Regions from separate parts of the Ruminococcus sp. NATIVEDY161 genome, predicted to be linked through region 2. Evidence: predicted binding sites of a transcription regulator. Region 2 holds the regulator's gene; the other holds the start of a gene.
The links. The regulator LexA, encoded in region 2, represses DNA repair genes until DNA is damaged. The targets are predictions, from matches to a motif close to CNAACANNTGTTNG.

Region 1 (6,173 bases), 950 kb from region 2:
AATCCAGAGCGGCAGAATGGTTTTGATGAATGAAAAAATCGACATCCTCGCTGAGTTTGACGAGACCGTATATATGCTCAAGGAACGCGCCGTTGAGGAGGGCAAGCACCTGCTTTACGATGAACCCGAGGTGGTTTATCCCCCGATTTACGGCGACAGAAACAGACTGAGACAGGTTTTCCTGAATATTCTTGACAATGCGCTTAAATACACGCCAAAGGGCGGCGTTGTCGCGGCGCAGGTTATCTACAGCAAGGATGAACCTGATGTTATAAAAATTATCGTTACGGACACAGGCTGCGGTATTTCCGCAGAGGATTTGCCGAGGGTTAAGGAAAAATTCTACAAGGCAAATCAGACCGTCCGCGGTTCGGGTATCGGACTGGCGGTTGCCGACGAGATTATGAACCTTCACCACGGCTCGCTCGATATCGAGAGCGGCGAGGGCGTCGGAACAACCGTAACGCTCACCTTCCCCATATATAAAGAGGGAAGCGAGAATAAAAAGACAGAGGTAGTTAAGCTCTAAAGATTAGAGTTAAGAGTTAAGAGTTTAGAGTTTAATTATTTGTCATTACACTGTGACAGCCTCTACTTTGAAAGGGTATATTTTATGAGTAAAAAGACAAAGAAAATTACTTCAATCGGCGGTAGTGCGCTGATTGAAGGTATTATGATGAGGGGACCGAAAAAGAGCACGGTTTGCGTGCGCACCGCCCCCGATGAAATTTATTCGGAGGACATCAGCATTAACACTATCCCCTCCAAGTTCAAGATTTTTAAAATTCCGTTTTTGAGGGGTATCGCAGGCTTAATCGACTCTATGCGCCTTAGCTACAAGTCGCTTATGCTGTCCGCCGACAAGGCGATTGAATCCGCCGAGATTGAGGAAGAACCCTCAAAATTCGAAAAATGGCTCGACGACAAGTTCGGAGACAAGCTCGTAAAGGTGCTTATGGTAATCGCCTCGGTAATCGGCGTGGCGTTTGCAATCGGACTGTTTTTTTTCCTGCCGTCCTTCCTGTTTGACCTTTGCTCAAACTTCATCCCTGCCTTCAGAGCCGAGGGCAACTCTAACCCCGAGATGGTAAGGCTCTGGAAGTCGATTTTCGAGGGCGTTTTGAAGATTGCCCTGTTTTTAACATACATCGTTATTGTGTCGCAAACGCCCGATATGAAGCGCGTGTTTATGTACCACGGCGCAGAGCATAAAACGATTTTCTGCTACGAAAACGAGAAAGAGCTCACCGTTGAAAACGTAAAAAAGCAGACTCGATTCCACCCCCGTTGCGGCACAAGCTTTATGGTAATTATGCTGATTATCGGCATTTTGGTTGGTCTTTTGATTCCTGCAAATCCGTTCGGAATCGCGTTTTTAAGACCTGTGTTTAAGATTTTGCTCATTCCGCTTGTATGCGGACTCGGCTATGAGCTGATTAAGCTGTGCGGCAAGCACGACAACGTTTTGACAAGAATCATCGCTGCTCCCGGACTTTGGGCGCAGAGAATTACCACAAAAGAACCAAACGACGATATGATTGAGGTCGCCATCAAGGCGATCAAGTCGGTTATCCCCGAGGACGGTTCGGATATTGTCGGCGGCTGCGGATGCTAAAGGATTTATACATAAAATTACGCGGTATCCTCTCGGAAGCAGAAATTGAAGCTCCCGAGCTCGAGGCAAGGCTTTTGATTGAGGGCGTGACGGGTATGAACCGCGCTTCTCAAATTGCAAATTCAAATTCGGAAATAAGCGGAGAAATTCAGGAAAAGCTGATATCTATGGCGCAAAAACGCGCCGAGCACCTGCCCTTGCAGTACATTTTGGGCAAGTGGAACTTTATGGGCTTTGAGTTTAAGGTCGGTGAAGGCGTGCTTATTCCGCGCGACGACACCGAGGTTCTCGTCGGGCTTTGCCTTGACTATCTGAAAGCTTCCGACGGCAAAACCGCACTCGATTTATGCGCAGGAAGCGGAGCGGTAAGCGTTGCGCTTGACAAGCTTGCAAACGCGGACGTCACCGCGGTAGAGCTGTCCGATAAAGCGTATAATTTTCTTTTAGAGAATATTAAAGGCACGAATATCAAGCCGCACAAGGGCGATATTTTTGAGTGCTACAGGGATTTTGAAGCGAAAAGCTTTGACTTGATCGCCTCAAATCCGCCCTACATCAAGACAGATGAAATCGAAACCCTGCAAACCGAGGTCGGTTACGAGCCTAAAACGGCTCTCGACGGCGGCGCGGACGGTCTTGACTTTTACCGCGCGATAGCCCGGCGCTGGACTCCCCTGCTCAAAAGCGGCGGAGCGATGGCGTTTGAGCTCGGTGAAGGTCAGGCGGAATACGTCGGCGGTCTAATGGCTGACCACGGCTATATAAATATCAAAACCGCAAAGGATTTGGGCGGTACCGACAGGGCGATTATCGGTATTTTGCCCTGAGCATTGTACAATTTTCGGTACAATGCAAAGGTTTTAGAAAATTTGTTCGAAGTTTTTGCCCCCAAGCCATTGAAATTTGGATTGGTATGATTTATAATTACTCTTGGAAGTTTAAGGTTGGTTTTTGTATTAAAACTAACATAAAAAGTGAATGAGCTTTCAACTTTCAACTACATTACGGAGGTATATGAAAATGGCAGTAGACAGAAACAAGGCGCTGGAAACAGCGATTTCTCAGCTTGAAAAACAATTCGGAAAGGGCGCTGTTATGCGCCTTGGAGAGAATAAGCATATGGAGGTTGAGCACATCTCAACCGGTTCGCTTTCGCTCGACGTAGCGCTCGGAATCGGCGGACTTCCCAGGGGCAGAATTATCGAGATTTACGGTCCGGAGTCCTCAGGTAAAACAACCCTTTCGCTCACCTGTATTGCCGAGGGTCAAAAGCTCGGCGGCAACGCGGCGTTTATCGACGTTGAGCACGCGCTTGATCCTGTATATGCCGAAGCGCTCGGCGTTGACGTTGATTCCCTGCTCGTTTCACAGCCCGACACCGGCGAGGACGCGCTCGAAATTGCCGAGGCGCTCATCCGCTCAGGCGCGATCGACGTTATCGTAATCGACTCGGTAGCCGCGCTTGTTCCCAAGGCTGAGATCGAGGGCGAAATGGGCGACAGCCACGTTGGTCTGCACGCGCGCCTTATGTCGCAGGCTTTAAGAAAGCTCGCAGGCGCTATCAGCAAATCAAACTGCGTCGCAATCTTCATCAACCAGCTCCGCGAAAAGGTCGGCGTAATCTACGGCAACCCCGAGGTTACCACCGGCGGACGTGCGCTTAAGTTCTACAGCTCTGTTAGAATAGATATCCGCAAGGCTGAGGCGCTTAAGGTTAACGGAGAAATCATCGGCAACCACACCAAGTGTAAGGTTGTTAAAAATAAAATCGCTCCGCCGTTCAAGACGGCTGAGTTCGACATTATGTACGGCGAGGGTATCTCGCGCGAAGGCGAGCTGATCGACCTCGGCGTTCAGGCTGAGGTTATTCAGAAGGCAGGCGCGTGGTTCAGCTACAACGGCAACCGTCTCGGTCAGGGCCGCGACAGAGTTAAGGAGCTGCTCAAAAACGATCCCGAGCTGTACAAGGAAATCGAGACAAAGCTCTGGGAGAACATTGACAAGCTCTACGCTTCCGCAAAGCCCAAGACTGCTAAAAAGGCTACGGTAAGCAAGGTTGACGAGCCTGCTCCGGCTGCCGATAAAAAGAGCGCAAACATCGACATTTTGGCTGAATAATGACTATCACCGCGATTGAGCCGCGCCGCAGGCAGATGTGCGCGCTGTTTATTGACGGCGAGTACGTGATGAACCTTGACGCTCAGACGTTGATTGAAAACCGCTTTGACGTCGGCCGCGAAATTGACGACGACGAGCTAGGGGAGATTATCGAAAAGAGCAACGAACGCCGCGCAAAGGACAAGGCGCTGTGGCTGATTTCGTACAGAAGCCACTCCAAAAAGGAGCTTTTTGACAAGCTCAGGCGCGATTTTGACGAGGACAGCGCTCAAAAGGCGGTTGACCGTATGCAGGAGCTCGGCTTGATTAACGACGGCGAGTTTGCCAAGGCATACGCCCGAAAGCTGGTCTACGGCAAAAAAATGTCGCTGAGAGCCGCGGAGCTTGAGCTGCGCCGCAAGGGCATTGACGAAATAACCGCCGAGCAGGCGCTAAGTGAGCTTGAATACGACGCGCAAACTCAGATTATTGAATTTATAAGTAAAAAATACAGAAATATTGAAGATGAAAAGGTCAGACGCCGCGCCGTTGCCGCCCTGCAAAGAAAAGGCTACGGCTGGGATGACATTAAGCAGGCGATTGAAAGCATGAGCGGCGATTTTGACTAATATCTAATAAATAAAGGACTGAACGCATATGAATTATAAGGCAGGAATTGTGTCGCTCGGCTGCGCTAAAAACCAGGTGGACGCCGAAATACTGCTTTTCAGCCTAAAGCAAAAGGGCTTTGAGCTTGTAGACGACCCTGCCAAGGCTGACGCGGTAATCGTCAACACCTGCGGCTTTATCGAAAGCGCCAAGCAGGAGAGCATTGACGAGATCATCGAGCTCGGAAAGCTAAAGCGCGAAGGCAAAATCAAGGCGATTATCGTTACGGGCTGCCTTGCCGAAAGGTACCAAAACGAGATTACCAAGCAGCTCTACGAGGTTGACGCCGCTGTGGGTATCGGCGCAAATTCAAAAATTGCCGATATCGTGCTCGACGCGCTGGGCGGCAATAAAACCGAGCTTTTCCCAAGCAAGCTTGAGCTGCCGCTTGAGGGCGGAAGAATTCAGTCCACTCCCCCCTACACCGCTTATCTGAAAATTGCCGAGGGCTGCGACAACCGCTGTACCTACTGCGCAATTCCGCTCATCAGGGGCGGTTTCAGAAGCAGAGAGCCCGAAAACGTCATTGAAGAAGCAAAACAGCTTGCCGAAAAAGGTGTTCGCGAGCTAAATGTTATCGCTCAGGACACCACGCGCTACGGCGAGGATTTGTTCGGCAAGCCGTACCTTGCCAAGCTGTTAAAGGAGCTCTGCAAAATTGAAAAGCTGCGCTGGATAAGGGTGCTCTACTGCTACCCCGAGCGCGTTACCGACGAGCTGATTGACGTAATGGCGAATGAGGAAAAAATCGTAAAATACATTGATTTGCCGCTTCAGCACTGCAACGCTGAAATTCTTAAAAGTATGAACCGCCGCGGCTCACGCGAGAGCTTAACCGCATTGCTTAATAAAATCCGTGACAGAATCCCGAACGTTGTGCTCCGCACAACCTTTATCTCAGGCTTCCCCGGAGAAACAGAGGAGCAGTTTGAGGAGCTCTGCGAGTTCGCGAAGGAGATTGAATTTGACAGGCTCGGCTGTTTCCCCTACTCTCAGGAGGAGGACACCCCTGCCGCAGCGTTCCCAAATCAGCTTGACGAGGAAACAAAGCAGAACCGCGCCGATATAATTATGGAACAGCAGCAGCTTATTATGACGCGCCGCTGCGAAAAGCTCGTCGGCACAACCGCCGAGGTGCTTGTCGAGGGCTTTGACCGCATAGCCGAGTGCTGGTACGGCAGAACCTACGCCGACGCTCCCGAGGTTGACGGCTGCGTGTTCTTCACAACCGGCGGCAAAAAGCCAAGCATCGGCAGCTTTGTAAACGTAAAAATAACCGACACAATGGGCATTGACCCGGTCGGCGAAATGATAGAGAATTAAAGAGTAATAACCATATTGATTTAATATAACAGACGGTATTATTTCCAACTTAACTCTTAACTCTTAACTCTCAACTCTTAACTCTAAACTCTCAACTCAAAAAGAGGCAACTATGAACCTACCAAACAAACTCACTGTAGGAAGGATTTTGCTTGTTCCGCTGTTCGTAGCGGCAATGCTTATTCCGTTTCCGCTTCACAATTTAGCGGCGCTGATACTTTTCTCAGCCGCTTCAATAACCGATATGCTCGACGGAAAAATCGCGCGCAAGCGCGGTCTTATCACGGACTTCGGAAAATTTGCCGACCCTCTCGCTGATAAAATTTTGGTGCTGGCGGCAATGCTCTGCCTGGTTCAAAACGGACTTTGCGACTGCGTGGCGGTTATAATTGTGCTGCTCAGGGAGTTTTCGGTAACATCAATCAGGCTTATCGCCTCGACCAAGGGCGAGGTTATCGCCGCCAACAAA
Region 2 (6,173 bases):
GCGGTGTTCTGTACATTGCTGTGGGGCACGGCTTTTCCGTTTATAAAGCTCGGCTACGCCGAGTTTGAGGTGGCGGACGGCGACATCGGAACAAAGCTCGTCTTTGCCGGAGCACGGTTTTTGATAGCCGGAATAATGGTGTATATTTTCTGCTGCTTCAAAGAACGCAGGATGACGCTTATCAAAAAGGACGAGCTGTTGCCGGTCATAAAACTGGGGCTTGTCCAGACAGCGGCGCAGTATCTATTTACATATATAGGTATCGGTTTCACCAGCGGCACGTCGACCTCGATAATCACCGCCTGCGCGTCGTTTATAACTGTAGGCTTAGCGGCGCTGTTCTTTAAGGAGAAGATTACGGTTGTAAAAATTTTGGGCTGTGCGCTCGGCTTTGCAGGAGTTTTGGCAATCAATAACTTCGGCTTCGGCGGGGGAGGAACGCTTTTCGGTGACGTGATGATTTTCTGCTCGACCGTCTGCGCGGCGTTTGGAAATATCATTGCGAAAAAATCCGCAGGAAAAGTTGACCCCGTAAGGCTCACGGCGTTTCAGCTTATCGCAGGGTCGCTCGTTTTGCTCGCCGCAGGACTGATAATGGGCGGCGGACTGAACCTTGCGAAAGGAAACGGAGTTCTGATTTTGCTCTGGCTCGCGTTTGTCTCGGCGGCGGCGTTCACGATTTGGACAGCGCTGTTGAAGTATCATCCGGCAGGCAAAATCTCGGTTTTCAATTTGCTCGTTCCGGTGTTCGGTACGGTTTTGTCGGGAGTAGTTCTCCGCGAGGACATTTTGAGGATAGAAACATTTTTGGCTTTAGCGCTGATTTCACTTGGAATTTTTCTCGTTAATTATAATAAAAGGAGCAGGGAAGATGATTAAAGGTGTAATTTCAGATATGGACGGCGTAATTCTCGACAGCGAAAAGCTGTATGTGCGCTTTTGGTGCGAGGCAGGCAATTTTTACGGCTATCCCATGCAAAAGTTTCACGCGCTGAGTATCCGCTCAATGGCAAGACCGTATGCGATTAAACGCTTGCAGGGATTTTTCGGAGAAGATTTCGACTATGACAAGGTTCGTAATAAGCGCGTCGAGCTGATGGACAGCTTTGTCGAGAAAAACGGAATTGAAGCTAAGTCCGGAGCGGAAACGCTTTTGCGCTATTTAAAGGAAAAAGGCATAAAAACAGCCCTGGCAACCGCTACTCCGGTCGACAGAGCAAAGAAATACCTTGATATGGTGGGATTGTTAGAGTGTTTTGACGAGGTTTGCAGTGCGAGGATGGTAGAGCACGGCAAGCCTGCGCCCGATATATATTTGTATGCCGCGGAAAAGCTGAAGCTTGCGCCGAAGGACTGCATAGCGCTCGAGGATTCGCCAAACGGAATTCGCTCGGCAAACGCGGCAGGTTGTAAAACGGTGATGGTTCCCGACCTCGACCAACCGACAGAGGAGATTAAGCCCCTGCTGTTCGACATAGCGAACGGTTTGGAGGATGTTATTAGGATAGCGGAGACTTGCTGAAAATTATAAGTCGAGAACAGTTTGAATAACATCAAACGTATAAAGAAGAATTTGCCAACGTAAGATTTCACCGAAACTATAAGTCGAGACAAGATTGAATAACAGCAAACATTTAAATAGGAATTTGCCAACGTAAGTTATAACTGAAACTTATAAGTCGAGAACAAAAGTTAAGTCACCAACAAACCTATGAAACGATTTAAAATAAAGGAAAACGCCCGATGAGGTTCGGGCGTTTTCTATCTGTAAAAAATGAGGGGTACAATCACGGGTTTTGAACTCACCCGTGTTGAGGAGGGTAGAACAATACTCTACGGTTGCGGTTCCGTCTTTTGAGTACAGTTATATTAAACAACATAAATATGAAAACTGTGTGAAATTAAACTGAACATATACTGAAATAAATTTTCCTAAATTTTTTTGAAAAAAGTTGTAAAAACCGTGAACAAATGTTTGATTTTTTCGAAGCTATGTGGTACAATACTATTGAAAAGGTTTAAACTAAGGCGTGCACCGTAAACTGCGCGGTGTTGCCTTGATATGAGGGGTGTGCCGATATGAAACAGCTCAGCAAAAGCCAGATTAAGATTTTTGAATACCTAAAGGAGTGCTCCGAAAACGGAAGAGTTCCCTCGGTTCGCGAGATTTGCGAAAACACGGGACTAAGCTCCACGTCAACCGTCCACTACCACCTAAAGCACCTTGAGGACAAGGGCTATATCGTGCGTGAGCACGGCGTTAACAGGTGCATACAGATTACAGGCGAGGAAAAAAGCGTCAGCGTTCCGGTTCTCGGAAAGGTTGCCGCAGGCAATCCTATTGTGGCGATTGAGGACATAGAATGTTATGTGCCCGTTCCCGAAAAGCTAAAGCGCGGAAAAGAGCTTTTCGCGCTCAGAATTCAGGGCGAAAGTATGATAAATGCCGGAATTCTGAACGACGATATCGTAATTGTCCACCGTACTCCCGTCGCGGAGAACGGCGAGATTGTCGTTGCCCTCGTGGAGGACAGCGCGACGGTCAAGCGCTTTTATAAAGAGGACGGTCATTACAGATTACAGCCTGAAAACGACGATTACGAACCGATTATCGTTGACGAGGTGATTTTGCTCGGCAAGGTAATCTCGCTTATCAGAAATTACTGATAATTACGGCAGACAGTTTGGAGGATATTTATGCAGACAATTTGTGTGTTCGGCTCTTCAAGCGAGAGCATAGACAGGGAATTCCTTGATTCGGCTGAACACCTCGGACAGACGCTTGCCGAAAAAGGCAAGACGGTTTTGTTCGGAGCAGGCCGCTACGGAGTAATGGGCGCGGTTTCGCGCGGAGCAAAGGCGGCAGGCGGCAGGATTATCGGCATCAGTCCGTTGTTTTTTAAGGAAATGGACGTTTTGGCTGACTACGCCGACGAAATAATTTTTACAGAAACTATGCGCGAGCGCAAGGGCATTATGGAGGACGAATCCGACGCGTTCATAATCTGTGCCGGCGGAATCGGCACATTTGAGGAATTCTTCGAGGTGCTTACCCTCAAACAGCTCGGCAGGCATTCAAAGCCGATTATAATTTATAATTACAAGGGATATTACGACGAGCTTTTGGCGATGATGAAAGCCTCGGTCGAAAAGAATTTTATGTCGGATGAGGTCAACAAAATCTACACCGTCGCCAATACCGAGGAGGAGGTTATCGAACAGCTCGATAACTACAAGGCGTTTATGTATAATAAGTATAACTGAGGTGGACATATGGCGGATATGTGCGAGATGTGCGCTCACTTTGTCGCGGACGAGGAGCTCGGCGATTACTGCTCCGTTAGCCTCGACGAGGACGAGATGGCAAGGTTTCTTACGCAAAGCGTCAAGGGCTGCAGCTATTTTCAGCTCTACGACGAGTATAAAATAGTACAAAAACAAAATTGATGGATACTGTAAGCTTTACCCAAAGGGTGTATGCCGCGGTCAAGCGGATTCCGCGCGGAAAGGTCGCAACCTACGGGCAGGTCGCCGCGGCGGCAGGCAACGGCGGCGCGGCGAGGGCTGTCGGCAACGCGCTGCATAAAAATCCTGCGTTCGGTGAAATCCCCTGCCACAGGGTTGTAAATTCCAAGGGCAGGCTCGCTGATGCCTTCGTTTTTGGCGGTGTTAACGTTCAAAAGGACTTGCTCGAACAGGAAGGGATAGAGGTGCTCGAAAACCACGTTGACCTCAAAAAATATCAGGCAAGGCAACTATAATACAAAATTTGCATTTTTCACAAGGTTGTGTTATACTATATATAGCGTGAAATGCGCTGTTGATTGTGTGAATAACGATAATTGGTGATTTTATGGATTACAAATTAATCGCGGTTGACCTTGACGGTACACTCACAAACTCTAAAAAGGAAGTTTCTCCGCGCAACCGTTACGCCCTGCTTGAGGCTCAAAAAAAGGGAAAAAAGGTAATTATTACCTCGGGACGGCACCCCATCGGAGTTTATCCGATTGCGGAGGATTTAATGCTCGCTCATTACGGCGGCTACATAATGTCCTTTAACGGCGGCAAGATTATCGAATGTGCCACCGGCAGGACGATAGTCAGCAGGAACTTTCCGCTTGAATATTTAAGCGATATCGTGAACGTTCTTTCCGACTACAACGTAACCGTAATGTCCTGGGACGACAAAAAAATCTTCGCCAACAATAAGGTGAACGACTACACCTATATCGAGCGCGATGTGCTCAAGACCGATATGGTTGTGGTTGACGATTTTGTGTCGGCAATAAAGTTTGACATCAACAAAATTCTCGTCGCAGGCGAGCCCGACGTGCTCGACGCCTGCCAGGTTCTTCTTAAAAAGCGCTACGACGGCCTGCTCGATATCTACAAGAGCGCTCCGTATTTTCTGGAGATTATGCCGTTCGGAGTTTCCAAGGGCGCAATGCTCGCTCAGCTTTTGCCGCAAATCGGTATTCAGCGCGAGGAGCTAATCGCCTTCGGAGACCACTACAACGATATGACGATGATCGGTTACGCCGGAATGGGCGTGGCTATGGAAAACGGCGAGGACGAGGTCAAAAAAATCGCCGCGTATATCTGCGAGTCGAATGATGACGACGGCGTTGCCAAAACAATAGAAAAATATGTTTTATAATTTTAACGCGGACTGCTTTGTCCGCGTTTTTCTTTTTTGCGCTTCCTTTAGTTAAATTGCCTAATTTAAAGGGTAAATCTTTGGCAGGGGAGAAAAAATATAATTCTCAAAAAAATAAACAAAGATTGCGCTTCATTTATAATATTATTGTATAGTCTTTTATAAGGAGGAGTATCTATGTCGAAATTCAAAAAAATACTTGCTCTTGTTTTGACTTTGTGCGTAATTTGTACAATAGGCGTAATCTCGGTAAATTCTGCCGAAGTTGCCCCCGACGCTGACAGTGAGGTTTCCGCAGGCGGAATCACCCTTCACTACTACTGCGAAAGCGGCACGCCTACAATCTACTACTGGAACGCGCTGCCTCAGAACAAAGTGACTAATTACCCCGGTCCCGCGATGACCTCCGAGGGCAATAAGTACTACAAGTACACTTTTTCTGACGTTACAAAGATTAACTTTTTGTTTGTAACTAACGGAGTTCAGTCCGACGAGCTCACAAGAACCACCGGCGAATGGTGGTACAAGGACAAACGCTGGTATAACCACGACCCCTCTCAGGTTGATCCGATTAACAGAACCGACCTGCGCGGCGATTCGATTTACTTTGTAATTACAACCCGTTTTTATGACGGCGACACCGGCAACAACGTGCATTGCTGGGAGGATAAAAAGGCAAATAACCCCGACTCCGACCCTGCTTGGAGAGGCGACTTTAAAGGCCTTATCGACAAGCTTGATTACATCAAGGCGCTCGGATTTTCGGCAATTTGGGTTACTCCCGTTGTAGAGAACGCCTCCGGCTATGACTATCACGGCTACCACGCCTTTGACTTCTCAAAGGTTGACCCCGTTACGAGAGCAGCGGAGCGGATTTTCAGGCGCTGATTGACGCCGTTCACGCAAAGGGTATGAAGATTATCCAGGACGTTGTATGGAACCACACCGGCAACTTCGGCGAGAACACTCTCAGCCATATGTTTGACAAGCAGTACGATTCTATTCAGGACCTCGGCAGCCTTGACTGTATGAAGGTCAATCCCGACGGACCGCTTGCAAAGAGCACTCCGAATTACAGCACACTTAACAATCCCGACGCTGAGTACGCTGCAAGGCTCAACTGCATGAAGACCGATAAACTGGACACCGCGTTTAACTATCACCACTCTGCCGGAATGGATTGGGAGCAGCCCAGTGAGCAGACCGGTCAGATTGCCGGTGACTGCGTTGACGTTAACACCGAAAACCAGAAGGTTGTGGATTATCTGAACTCGTGCTATATGCAGTATGTCGATATGGGCGTTGACGCGTTCCGTCTCGATACAGAAAAGCACATCAACCGCTGGACGCTCAATAACGCCTATTTCCCTGTGTACAAGGGCATTGATAACTTCTTTATCTTCGGCGAGGTTTGCGCGCGCGTCCGCGACACATGGAACCACGGTATTCAGTCCGACTCCCCTGCATTCTACGGCTGGGCGGAGACCGAAAGCGCGTGGAAAAACAACTGGTC

Region 1: recA (recombinase RecA) is a predicted target of LexA. The motif match lies at 2,478-2,491, and genes of this name have one in related genera.

The regions. Positions count from the first base shown of each region.
Region 1 covers NZ_CP162392.1:2,318,550-2,324,722, reverse strand. Annotated here, with positions in the region: gene AB1I50_RS11110 (sensor histidine kinase) at 1-529, shown strand, start outside; gene AB1I50_RS11105 (DUF1385 domain-containing protein) at 614-1,615, shown strand; gene prmC (peptide chain release factor N(5)-glutamine methyltransferase) at 1,609-2,442, shown strand; gene recA (recombinase RecA) at 2,636-3,733, shown strand; gene AB1I50_RS11090 (regulatory protein RecX) at 3,733-4,341, shown strand; gene rimO (30S ribosomal protein S12 methylthiotransferase RimO) at 4,370-5,704, shown strand; gene pgsA (CDP-diacylglycerol--glycerol-3-phosphate 3-phosphatidyltransferase) at 5,817-6,173, shown strand, end outside.
Region 2 covers NZ_CP162392.1:1,364,008-1,370,180, reverse strand. Annotated here, with positions in the region: gene AB1I50_RS06545 (DMT family transporter) at 1-879, shown strand, start outside; gene AB1I50_RS06540 (HAD family hydrolase) at 872-1,522, shown strand; gene lexA (transcriptional repressor LexA) at 2,080-2,667, shown strand; gene AB1I50_RS06530 (LOG family protein) at 2,698-3,264, shown strand; gene AB1I50_RS06525 (DUF6472 family protein) at 3,274-3,447, shown strand; gene AB1I50_RS06520 (MGMT family protein) at 3,447-3,761, shown strand; gene AB1I50_RS06515 (Cof-type HAD-IIB family hydrolase) at 3,854-4,660, shown strand; gene AB1I50_RS06510 (alpha-amylase family glycosyl hydrolase) at 4,838-5,548, shown strand; gene AB1I50_RS06505 (alpha-amylase family glycosyl hydrolase) at 5,572-6,173, shown strand, end outside.